DNA from 2 places in the Amycolatopsis sp. WAC 04182 genome. Region 2 is predicted to be linked to the other one. Evidence: predicted binding sites of a transcription regulator. Region 2 holds the regulator's gene; the other holds the start of a gene.
What was found. The regulator HspR, encoded in region 2, represses chaperone genes until heat shock. The targets are predictions, from matches to a motif close to ANNTTGAGTNNNNNNNACTCAANNT.

Region 1: the regulator HspR is predicted to act here: its motif matches at 1,625-1,649, upstream of DMH01_RS18370 (adenylate cyclase).

What each region holds. Positions count from the first base shown of each region.
Region 1 covers NZ_QHJJ01000003.1:986,939-992,970, forward strand. Annotated here, with positions in the region: gene DMH01_RS18360 (hypothetical protein) at 144-548, opposite strand; gene DMH01_RS18365 (hypothetical protein) at 605-1,540, opposite strand; gene DMH01_RS18370 (adenylate cyclase) at 1,650-2,618, shown strand; gene DMH01_RS18375 (hypothetical protein) at 2,621-3,595, shown strand; gene DMH01_RS18380 (adenylosuccinate synthetase) at 3,592-4,785, shown strand; gene DMH01_RS18385 (NUDIX domain-containing protein) at 4,782-5,414, shown strand; gene DMH01_RS18390 (D-Ala-D-Ala carboxypeptidase family metallohydrolase) at 5,420-6,032, opposite strand, start outside.
Region 2 covers NZ_QHJJ01000004.1:852,858-858,889, reverse strand. Annotated here, with positions in the region: gene DMH01_RS24380 (FAD-binding oxidoreductase) at 18-1,118, shown strand; gene DMH01_RS24375 (lytic polysaccharide monooxygenase) at 1,279-2,031, shown strand; gene DMH01_RS24370 (DUF305 domain-containing protein) at 2,016-2,624, shown strand; gene DMH01_RS24365 (heat shock protein transcriptional repressor HspR) at 2,750-3,178, opposite strand; gene dnaJ (molecular chaperone DnaJ) at 3,184-4,356, opposite strand; gene grpE (nucleotide exchange factor GrpE) at 4,390-5,160, opposite strand; gene dnaK (molecular chaperone DnaK) at 5,157-6,032, opposite strand, start outside.

The DNA.
Region 1 (6,032 bases), on a different contig from region 2:
CTCAAGGAGGCCTTCACGGACCGCGGTCCCGCGCTCAGAGAAGCCAGTAGGTACCTGGGCCGAAAGCTCCTTTCACCGCATCAGACACAGTGAAGGGAGCCATCACCCCACCCCCGGCCCGCTCCCGCGAACGCCACCTTTGCTTACTCTCGAGGACCCTCGCCTCGCCGCTTGCCCACGTCCAGCCGGTACAGGACGACGCCCACGATCACCATGCCGACGAGGAAGAGACCCAGCGCGCCGCCCGCCGAGACCTTCCAGATCAAGGGCGATCGCGACCGATGGGCGAACCCGTCACCGGCGAACACCGTGTCACCCGCCGAGATGTCCTCGCCCAGGATCCGGCCGCCTCCGGTACGACCGTCGGCGAAGCGCCATTTCCCGGAGCAGTAGGGGGTCTGGCCGTTCACTGCGGATCCCTCCGAGGTGCACCCCGAGATCTCGGTGACCGTGACGTCCTCGCCGGTGCTCAACTCACCGATGTCGGAACCGAGGAAGCCCCAGACGACACCGAAGATCAGCAGAAAAGGGAGAACGGTCGAAAGCACCGACGAAAGAACTGCGGGTTTCCGCGCGTTTTCCGGCGCTGGACTCCTTTCGTCGTTCACTGGAGCCTCAGCAGGACTTCGCGTTCGAGTTTGCCGACGAGAAGGTACTGGGGCCGGTATCCGGGCGGGACCACGAAGCAGACGAGACCCGTGGTGCCGTCGAAAGCGCCGGGAGCGCCCGCGCAGTCCTTGACCCGTTCCGGCTCACCGTGTTCGTCGGCCGACAGCTCGAGTGCCGTGCCGCCGAGGCGGGACGCCTCGATCCGCAAGGTGAGGACGTGGAATTCGCTCAACCACGCCTCGGCTCCCTCGGGCGGGCCGGGCCTGCTGTCGAGCACACGCACGGCCGCCTCCCCGGAGACGGCGGTCTGTCCCTGGGCGAACACCGGCCGCGGTCCCCATAGGTCGCGCCGGAGTTCCCAGAAATTCGGGACCGGGTCGGCCACCTCGCCATAGGCCGTCTCGCCGAACCCGACCGGCGTCAGCACGACGAACGCGGCGAAGGCCAGCCCGGCGAGGAACGGCAACGCCTTCCGCGTGACCCCCAGTCTCGCCAGTTTGACCAGCACGACGGCCGCGAGCGCCAGGAGCACCCAGCCAAGGGACATCGCCGTGATCTTCTCCCACGGATGGTGGGCTTCCACGACGTCGGTGGCCCCGCGCACGGACAAGACCCGGTCTGTCACCGACGAAAGCCGGGCGACCACCGGATCGGCGAGGCCGAACGTGTCTCGTGTCGGCAATTCGATCGCGCGGCCGTCTTCGGCGATCGCCAGGACCTCGTAGCTGGTACGCGGGCCGTGCTGTCCTTCGCTGGTCGTGGAGTTCCACTCGGAGATCACCGCGCGCACGTTGTACGTGCCGGCCAGCCCTTCGACGGTCCACCGCCCGGCGAAGGCCGCGACGGTTCCCCAGACGATCCCGATCACGAACGCGATGATCAGCGCGTTCGTCCGCTGCCCGTCTTTCCGATCCAGTTCCCGGAAGACCACCAACACCCCCTGTCCGGCTCGCCCAGTTTATGAGCCGAAGCCGCCGCGCGGCACGGGATTTGTACCCACCCCCTTGCGATCCGAGGTAAGAGTCGTCTAGACTCAAACTATGCTCACCAGGGAAGACGCCGTGACGATGATCGAGAACACGGTCGACGCGGCCGCTCTGTTCGCCCGCCATCGCTACCGCGAACTGGCGGCCTTGCTCCACCCCGACCGCAACCCCGGTGACGAGCGCGCCCACCGGGCCGCCGCCACCCTCAACCGCCTCCACGACGACTGGAAACGCGCCCGGCAGCAGACCGTCACCACGGCGACGTCGGCGTACACCCTCACCTCGCCACACGCGGTGGGCAGTGTCGCGACGACGTACCGGACCACCGGGCCCCATCTGGTCAAACTCGTCCGCGACCCGGCGCTCAACCCGCTGATCCACGCCGAGTGGACGGCACTGCGCACGCTCGACGGCTTCACCGAACGGCACCGATGGCTACGCCCCTATTACCCGCGACTGCTGGACACCTCGGGTCCGGTGGCCAGGGGCGACCGCGCGTTCAGCGTCCTCGATCCGCTCGTCGACGGGTTCGTCACCCTCGCCGACATCGGGAAGGCCTTCCCCGGCGGGCTCGACGGCCGCGACTACGCGTGGATGCACCGCCGCCTCCTGCGTGCCGTGGCGGGCGCCCATCGCGCGGGTGTCGTCCATGGCCACCTCACCGCGGACAACGTGCTCGTCCATCCGGGACAGCACGGCATCGTCGTCGTCGGCTGGTCCTTCGCCGTCGAGGACGGCGTGCTCCCGCTGGCGGCGGACAAGTCCATCCGGTACCCGCCGGAAGTCCACAAAGGACTACCGGTGACCGCGGCCACCGACGTCCACATGCTCCACCGCATGATGCTGGAACTCCTGGCACCGGACGAAATCCGTCAACGCGAGTTCGCGACCTGGTGCACACAGGAAGCGCCGGCACAACGACCCGACGCCGCCGATCTGCTCGACGAGTACGACGCACTGCTCGACGACTTGTACGGACCTCGCACCTTCCGACCCTTCACCATCCCCGAGACAGGAGCCTGACCATGGGACACGGACACTGGGACGACAACGCCTACGCCGCCGCGAAGACTTTCCGGCGTGCCAAGGGTGAGGACGACTTCGGCTACACCGCCGATCTTCGCTCCAAGCCCGCGAAAGACTGGAAGGTGGCGCCCGCGCTCGACCCGCTGAACGTCGTCCGGGAATGCCGGGATTCGGCCGACCACGCCGATTCGACGCCGATCGCGGTGCTGTTCGACGTCACCGGCTCGATGCGCCGCGTGCCGCGGGTCATGCAGGGCAAGCTCGGCAAACTGCACGGGCTGCTGAAGCGCCGGGGCTACCTGACCGACCCGCAGGTCCTGTTCGGCGCGATCGGCGACGCCGACAGCGACCGGGTCCCGTTGCAGGTCGGGCAGTTCGAATCGGACAACCGGATGGACGAGCAGCTGCGCACGATCTTCCTCGAAGGCGGTGGCGGCGGGCAGAAGAGCGAGTCCTACGAACTGGCCGCCTACTTCATGGCCCGGCACGTCGTCACCGACGCTTGGCAGAACCGCGGCCGCAAGGGGTACCTGTTCATCATCGGCGACGAGCTGAACAAGCCGGCGCTGGAGGCGCGCCACATCCGCCGGGTGATCGGGGACGACGTGCGGGAGGACATCGACCCGGCCTCGGTGTACCGGGAGCTGGCCCGTAAGTGGCACGTCTACTTCGTGCTGCCGAACCAGTCGTCGTACTACAACGACCCGGAGATCGGCGAACACTGGAGCGGCCTGCTCGGCCAGAACTTCCTGAAGCTCGACGATCCCGGTGCGGTGTGCGAGCTGATCGCCGCCACCATCGGGCTGGAAGAGCGGGTCGTCGACGTCGACCGGGCGCTCGCCGATCTGGCGGACGTCGGCTCGGTCGCCGAAAGCAGGGCGGTCGGCAAGGCGCTGGCGAAGCTGGGCGCCAAGTCGGTCGTCACCTCGGCGGTCCCCGATGCCGATGGGCCGAGCGACGTGGTGCTGCGATGAGTCTCCTGGACGGGCACGTGGTGGTGGTCGGGCTCGGCTTCGGCGACGAAGGCAAGGGCGCGGTGGTCGACGCGCTCTGCGCCGCCCGGCCCACCACCGCCGTGGTCCGCTTCAACGGGGGCGCGCAGGCCGCGCACAACGTCGTCGTGGACGGGCGGCACCACACGTTCAGCCAGTTCGGGGCGGGCACGTTCGCGGGCGTGCCCACCCATCTGTCGCGGTTCGTGCTGGTCGAGCCGTTCGCGCTGGCCGCGGAAGCGCGGCGGCTCGAAGCGGCGGGCATCGGGAATCCGCTCTCGCTGCTGAGCGTGGACGGCCGGGCCCTGCTCACGACCCCGTTCCACATCCACGCCAACCGGGCGAGGGAGGAGGCCCGGGGCGCGAACCGGCACGGCTCGTGTGGGAAGGGCATCGGCGAGACCGTCTGGTACTCGCTGTTGCCCGGAGCCGTGCCGGGTGAGGTGGTGGAGAACCAGGAGGTGATCGGGACGCCGGGGGAAGCGCCCACGGTCGCCGACTGTGCCCGGCCGTCGGTGTTGCGGCGCAAGCTGGACGCGCTCGCGCGGTTCTACGCCCCGCTCGCCACACCACCGCACAGTGTGGACGAACTGGTGTCGCTGTACCGCGACTTCGCGGACGCGGTGCGGATCACCGACGGGGACGAAACGGGACGGCTGGCGGATTCCGGGCGGCTGGTCTTCGAGGGAGCGCAGGGGGCTCTCCTCGACCAGCACCACGGATTCCATCCGCATACGACCTGGTCCACCACCACGCCGCACAACGCCCGCGCGCTGCTGGGCGGGCGCCCGCACGCCGTCCTGGGGGTCACGCGGACGTACCTCACCCGGCACGGCGCGGGGCCGCTGCCGACCGAGTCCGCCGCCGTGCTCGCCCGTTTTCCGGAGGCGCACAACGAAACCGGGGAATTCCAGGGCGCGTGGCGGGCGGGCCATCTCGACGCGGCCCTGCTGGAGTACGCGATCGCGGCCTGCGACGGCGTGGACGCGCTCGCGGTGACCCACCTCGACGCGACCGGGCTGAAGGTCGTCCCCGAGGACGGCTCCCCCGCCGTCGACCTGCCGGATCCGCTGGCGTGGTTCGGCGAGCGGCTGCCGGTGGCCGTCGCCGGGTACGGCCCGGACAGGGCCGGTTACCGGGTCACGGAGGCAAGGTCGACAATCAACGCGTGATCGAGTCGACGCCGGTGTCCGTTGACGTGCTCGTGGTGCGGTTCGCGCCCGGCACCAGGAAAGTGCTGCTGGGAATCGCGCCGCGAGCCGCCGAACCGTTCGCGGGGGAACTCGCCTTGCCCGGGGTCTTGCTCGGGCTCGGGGAACGGCTGAGGGAGGCGGCGCACCGGGCGGTGGTCGGCAAACTCGGCCTGCCGTCCGACGCGCTCTCGGCGACGGGACAGCTCGCCACCTTCGACGAGCCGAACCGTGATCCCCGTGGTCCCACGCTCTCCATCGCCTTGTGGGCCACGGTGGATCCCGCGCTCGACGAGCCGGGGAACGTGGTGTGGGCGCCGCTGGACGAGGTCCCGCCACTGGCGTTCGACCACGACCGGATCGTGGCGGACTGCCGCCCGATGCTGGCCGAGCGGCTGTGGCGGGACGTCGCGTTCACCGCCGGGCTGCTGGGCCCGATCTTCACGACGGCCCAGGCGCTGGACGCGACCGAAGCGCTGACCGGGGACCGCCCCTATCCGGCCAACCTCGGCCGGACCATGGAGCGGGTCCCCGGTCTGCGGCGCACCACCGAACACGCGGCCGCCCTCCCCAAGGGAGGACGGCCGCCGTCGTTGTGGCGCTGGGAGTGACGCGGTCAGATCCCGCAGGAGGACGCCGACCAGAACCGGGTGGACCGGTGTGCCACGTGCGTGTGATCGTTGTGTCCGGGGTAGCCCGGGCCGAGGATCTCACTGAACCCGTGGTTACGGGCCTGCTTCGCCAGCCCGCAGAAGCCCTGCGAGCCCGCACCGAGGTCGACCGCGTCGCCGTAGAGGTGACGGCTGTTGGTCGCCCCGCCGACGGCGTTGTTGCAGGCGACGCTGCGGAAACCGCCGTTGACGTCGATCGGCCGGTCGCCCATGGCGTGCCGCATCGCCTGCAGCTTCCACATCGAGACCAGCGCGTTGGCCTTCGCCGTCGCCGCTGAGACGTTGCCGCCCGACCAGTCGGAGTTGCACCGGTTCAGTTCGGCGTAGGTGAAGTTGACCGGCGTGCAGTCGTCGTCCTGCAACGCGTAGAGCTTGCTGAACGTGGCCGATCCGGCGATGCCGTCCGCGGCCAGCCCGTACGCCTGCTGGAAGCGGGTGACCGCGGCCTTGGTGCCCGCGCCGAACTGGCCGTCGATGGCGAGCACGCCCCCGTAACCGGGGTAGCCGGCGACCCGGATCTGCAGTTGCCGGACGTCCTCACCGGACGCGCCCTGGGAC
Region 2 (6,032 bases):
CGGACAAGACCGTCGAGATGGCCAAGCTCATCAGGAAGAGTTTCGCCGCCGTCGAAACGAAGGCCGAAGAGCTGTCCCAGTACTTCTACGGCGTGCTCTTCTCCGTTTCGCCGGACGCGAGGGCGTTGTTCCCGATCAACATGGCCACGCAGCGAAATCGTTTGCTGCGCGCACTCGTCTACGTCGTCCAGATGGTGGACCGGCCCGACGAACTGGCCACGTTCCTCGGGCAACTCGGCCGCGACCACCGGAAGTTCGACGTCCTCGGCCGCCATTACGACGCCGTCGGCGTCGCGCTGATCGCCGCGTTGAAAAGGTTCCTGAAGGACGACTGGACACCGGAGCTGGAAGACGCCTGGGTCACCGCGTACGGCGTCATTTCGAAGAACATGCGCGAGGCCGCGGGCAAGGAAGTCGGGCCGGCGTGGTGGAAGGCGACCGTCATCGAACACCGCGTCGTGTCCCGTGACGTCGCCATCGTCAAGGTACGCACCGATCAGCCGCTCCCGTACCGGGCCGGCGGTTACGTCAGCGTCGAAGTCCCGCAGCGGCCGCGGATGTGGCGGTACTTCTCGCCCGCCACCGCGCCGCACGCCGACGGGACGATGGAGTTCCACGTGCACGCCGTGCGCGGAGGCTGGGTCTCGCGCGCGATCGTCCACCACACCCGGTTCGGCGACGTCTGGCGCCTCGGCCCGTCGCTCGGCGCGCTTTCGGTGAACCACACGGAGAGCCGTCCGCTGCTGATGATCGGCGGCGGCACCGGCGTCGCGCCGCTGCTCGCCCTGCTCGACGACATGTCGCGCTGGAAGCACAACCCGCCGGTGCACCTGTTCTTCGGCGGCCGCCGCCCGGAAGACCTCTACGCCCTCGACGAGCTCCGCGGGCTGACCGTCACCTGCCCTTGGCTGACGGTGACCCCGGTGACCGAGGAAGGCACCATCGCCGGCGGCGACCGCGGCACGCTGGCCACGGCGGTCACGCAGCGCGGTGCCTGGAAGGAGCGCGACGTGTACGTCGCCGGGTCACCGTCGATGATCCGGGCGACGATCGCGAAACTGCTCGCCGCGGGCACGGACCTGGCGCGGATCAAGTACGACCCCTTCACCCTGGACTGAGCCGATGCGTCCTTCGTATTAGGCCGATCGGCTGTTCCACCTGGGCTCGACGCAGCAGTAGGTCAGTGAATCATTGACCGCGGTCACCGGCGGATTTATGGTCTAGACCACATTGCTCCCCCTTACGGGAACACCGTCGTTCCATCCCCCAGGAGCCGGCATGACCGTCAAACGCAAGCTCGTGGCAGCCGCCGCCGGTGCGATCCTCGCCCCGATCGCCATCGTGGCCATCCCGCAGGTGGCCAGCGCCCACGGCTATGTGCTGTCCCCGCCCAGCCGCCAGGCGAACTGCGCCCAGGGCAAGGTTTCCGGCTGCGGTGCCATCGTCTACGAACCGCAGAGCGTCGAAGGCCCCAAGGGGCTCCGCAGCTGCAACGGCGGTCTTCCCGGATTCGCCGAGCTCAACGACGAGTCGAAGCCGTGGCCCGCCGCGTCGGTCGGCAACAGCGTGACCTTCAACTGGAAGTTCACCGCCTACCACCGGACCACGAACTACGAGTACTACATCGGCGGCACCAAGATCGCCGACATCAGCGGGAACAACTCCGCGCCGAAGGACCCGACGTCGCACACGGTGAGCCTGAACGGCTTCAGCGGCCGCCAGAAGGTGCTCGCCATCTGGAACATCGCGGACACGCCGATGGCCTTCTACAGCTGCATCGACCTGCAGATCGGCGGCGGCAACCCGCCCACCACGAGCAACCCGCCGACCACCAGCAACCCGCCTACGACGTCGAACCCCCCGACCAGCACGACCAACCCGCCCACCGGCGGCACCTGGGCGGCCGGCGCGTCCTACTCGGTCGGCAGCACGGTGACCTACGGCGGCGCCACCTACCGGTGCCAGATGGCGCATACGGCGATCCAAGGCTGGGAGCCGCCGAACACCCCGGCCCTGTGGACACGCCAGTGAAGCTGGCCCTCGTTCTCGTCGCCGGTCTCGTGGCCCTCGCGGGCTGCGGGTCCGGCGACGGCTCACCCCCCAACGCCGGCGCCCCGCTCTCCCCGGTCCCCCAGTCGGCGGGCGCGTCGGCGGCGTACAACGACGCCGACGTGATGTTCCTGCAGATGATGATCGCCCACAACGACCAGGGTGTGGAGATCGTCAAGCTGGTGAAGGCCAAGCAGGGGCAGAAGCAGGAGCTGACGAATCTCGCGGCGGCCATCGAGGCGACGCAGCAGACCGAGACCACCGACATGCGGAACTGGCTGAAGGCCTGGGGCAAACCCGAGACGGGCTCGGCGGATCCGCACGCGCACCACCATCACGGTGGCGACGGGCTCACGGACAAGGGACTGCTCGAAGCACTGTCCAAAAAGGATGGTGCGGAGTTCAGCCTCGACTTCGCCGACATCTTCGTCGCGCACCAGCACAACGGGGTCGCGCTGGCGAGGACCGAACTGAAGGACGGCAAGAACCCGGAGGCGAAGGCACTGGCCCAGCGGATCATGGATTCGCGCACCGGCGAGGTCCAGCAGATCCGGACCCTGGTGCCCGGCCAATAACGCGTTCAGTCCTCTGTGCGCGAACGTGTCACTCGCGTGATTGAAGGCGTAACTCGTGAGTTACGCCTTCAATCACGCGAGTTGCGTGCTCAATCACGCGAGTGACACGTTCAATCACGCGGGACCTAAGTACGTTTTTTGGGCTTCCAGACGACCAGGGCCGTCTGCTGCCGCAGGGGGACGAGGTCCTTGCGGTAGGAGGCGTGCACGGCCGCGGCCGTCTGTTCGGCGGCGACATATGCCGCCGTGAGCTCATCGGTCAGTTCGGCGATTCGCGCGCGGAGCGCGTCGACCTGGTTCTCCAGCTCGATGATCCGCTTGATGCCCGCGAGGTTGACACCGTCCTCTTGGGACAGTCGCTGCACTTCGCGCAGCAACGCGATATCCCGCATCGAGTAACGGCGTCCACCACCGGAGGTCCGGCCCGGCGACACGAGACCCTGGCGGTCGTAGGACCGCAGGGTCTGCGCGTGCAGGCCGGAAAGCTGCGCCGCCACCGAAATGACGAACACCGGGGTGTCCTCGTCCGCACCGTGCGGCAGCCCGCCGAACATCGTGCTCACCTGCCTTCGAGAAGTTCGGTGATCTCCGGTCGCGGATCGTGGTCGGCCATGGCCTCCGCGTAGGCCTCCAGCGCTTCACGGGCCTTGTCGTCCAATTTGGCCGGGATGGCCGCCTGCAGGGTGACCAGCAGGTCGCCCTGCGAGCCGTCGCGTTTCGCGATTCCCTTGCCGCGCACCCGGAGCACGCGACCGCTCGCCGTGCCCTGCGGCACCTTCAGCGAGACCTTCCCCTCGAGCGTCGGCACGGTGATCGTGCCGCCGAGGGCCAGTTCCGTGAAGGACACCGGCACGGTGATCGTCAGGTCGAGGTCCTTGCGCCCGAACACCGCGTGCGGAGCGACGTGCACGCGGACGTACAGATCGCCCGGTTGCGCGCCGCCACGGCCCGGTTCGCCCTGGCCCGCCAGCCGGATCCGCTGGTCGTCGGCGACGCCCGGCGGGATCCGCACGGTCAGCGTGCGGGTGCGGGTGCTGATGCCCTCGCCCGCGCATTCCGGGCAGGGGTCGTCGATGAGCGTGCCGCGGCCGCGGCAGTCCCGGCAGGGCTCCGAAAACGCGAACGCGCCCTGGCTCCGGCTGACCAGCCCGCTGCCCTGGCAGGTCGCACACGTCCTCGGGGAGGTCCCCGGCTTCGCGCCGTTGCCGCCACAGGTGGAACAGGTCGCCGGGCTCGACAGCCGCAGCGGCAGGGTCGCGCCCTTGACCGCCTCGGCGAAGTCGATCCGGACGTCGGTCTCCACGTCCGAGCCGCGCTGCGGCCGGTTCGCGGTGGCACCGGCGGCGCCGCGACGGCCGAAGAGCCCGCCGAGGATGTCGCCGAGACCGCCGAAGCCGCCCTGCTGCTGACCCGCCTGGCCGAAGATGTCGCCGACGTCGAAACCGCCGCCGCCACCGCCGGCCCCCGGGAAGCCGAAGCCGCCGGGACCACCGGAGCCGAAGAGGCGGCGGGCCTCGTCGTACTCCTTGCGCTTGGACGTGTCGGAAAGAACGCCGTACGCCTCGGAGACCGCCTTGAACTTCTTCTCGGCCTCCGCGTTGCCCGCGTTGGCGTCGGGGTGGTTCTCCTTGGCCAGCTTGCGATAGGCCTTCTTGATCTCGTCCGCGGTGGCGTCGGAGGAGACGCCCAGCTCACGGTAGAAGTCCTTACCGATCCATTCCCGTGCACTCACCGAACGTCTCCTCCTTTCACGCCGTATCGCCGATCAGCGGTTGTTCTCATCGAAAAGTTCGCCCTCGAGCGGCAGTTCGCCACCGACGGGCGGGTCCACCGGGGCGTCCTGCGCCGACGGCGCGGGAGCCGCGCCCGGCTCGTGGTCGGTGACCCCGACCATCGCCGGGCGCAGCACACGCTCGCCGAAGCGGTAACCGCGGCGCATGACCATGGTGACCGTCGGCTCGGTGACGTCCGGCGACGTGCTGTGCTGGACCGCCTCGTGGACGCTCGGGTCGAAGGGCTCGCCCTCGGCGCCGAACGGCTCGAGGCCCGACCGCTGCAGGCTCCCGACCAGCTTCTCGCCGACCGCCTTGAAGGCGCCCGTCAGATCGCCGTGCTGTTCCGCGCGCTCGATGTCGTCGAGCAGCGGGAGCAGATCGTTGACGACCGACGCCTTCGCGCCGGCGACGACCTGCTCGCGGTCGCGGTCCACGCGCTTGCGGTAGTTGGCGTACTCCGCCTGGAGACGCTGGAGGTCGGCGGTGCGTTCCGCCAGCTCCTTCTCCAGCCCGGTGGCCACCGACACCGAGTCGTCCACAATGGACTCCCCGAGGCCGGGGCCCGCGTGTGCCGCGGGCTCCGGCTCCGTCGGAGCAGCCGGTTCCTCGGCAGGAGCGGCGTGCTTCGGACCTTCCTTGGGTTCGGCCTCCGGGGCGGCCGAGCGGACCTCACCGGTCAGCGGATCGATCCGCCTACGGTCCCGCACGACCACCGGCTCATCCGGGCCCTGGCCCTCGGTTTCGTCGTAGCGTCCCGTCACTTCTTGTCCTTCTCGTCCTCTTCGACGATCTCGGCGTCGACGACGTCGTCGGCCTTGGCCTGCGAACCGGTGCCCGCACCCGCGGTCCCGGCGGCGCCTTCACCGGCGGCGGCGTCGTCGGCGGCGTTGCCCGCCGCGTTGGCGTAGAGCGCGGTGCCCAGCTCCTGCGAAGCGGTGTTCAGCTTCTCGATGGACTCGCGGATCTTCGCCGAGTCGGTGCCCTTGAGCGCCTCGTTGGCCTCGTCGATCGCGGTCTTGACCTTGCCCTTGAGCTCGTCGGGCAGCTTGTCCTCGTTGTCCTTGACGAACTTCTCGGTCTGGTAGACCAGCGTCTCCGCCTGGTTGCGGGTCTCCGCCTCCTCGCGGCGCTGCTTGTCCTCCTCGGCGTGCGCCTCGGCGTCCTTGACCATGCGCTCGATGTCGTCCTTCGGCAGCGCGGAGCCACCGGTGATCGTCATCGACTGCTCCTTGTTCGTGCCGAGGTCCTTCGCGAGGACGTGCACGATGCCGTTGGCGTCGATGTCGAAGGTGACCTCGATCTGCGGCACGCCACGGGGGGCGGGCGGGAGACCGGTCAGCTCGAACATGCCGAGCTTCTTGTTGTGCGCCGCGATCTCGCGCTCACCCTGGAACACCTGGATCTGCACCGAGGGCTGGTTGTCGTCCGCGGTGGAGAAGATCTCCGAACGCTTGGTCGGGATCGTGGTGTTGCGCTCGATGAGCTTGGTGAACACGCCGCCCTTGGTCTCGATGCCCAGCGAAAGCGGGGTCACGTCGAGCAGCAGGACGTCCTTGACCTCACCCTTGAGCACACCGGCCTGCAGCGCAGCGCCGACGGCGACGACCTCGTCCGGGTTGACGCCCTTGTTCGG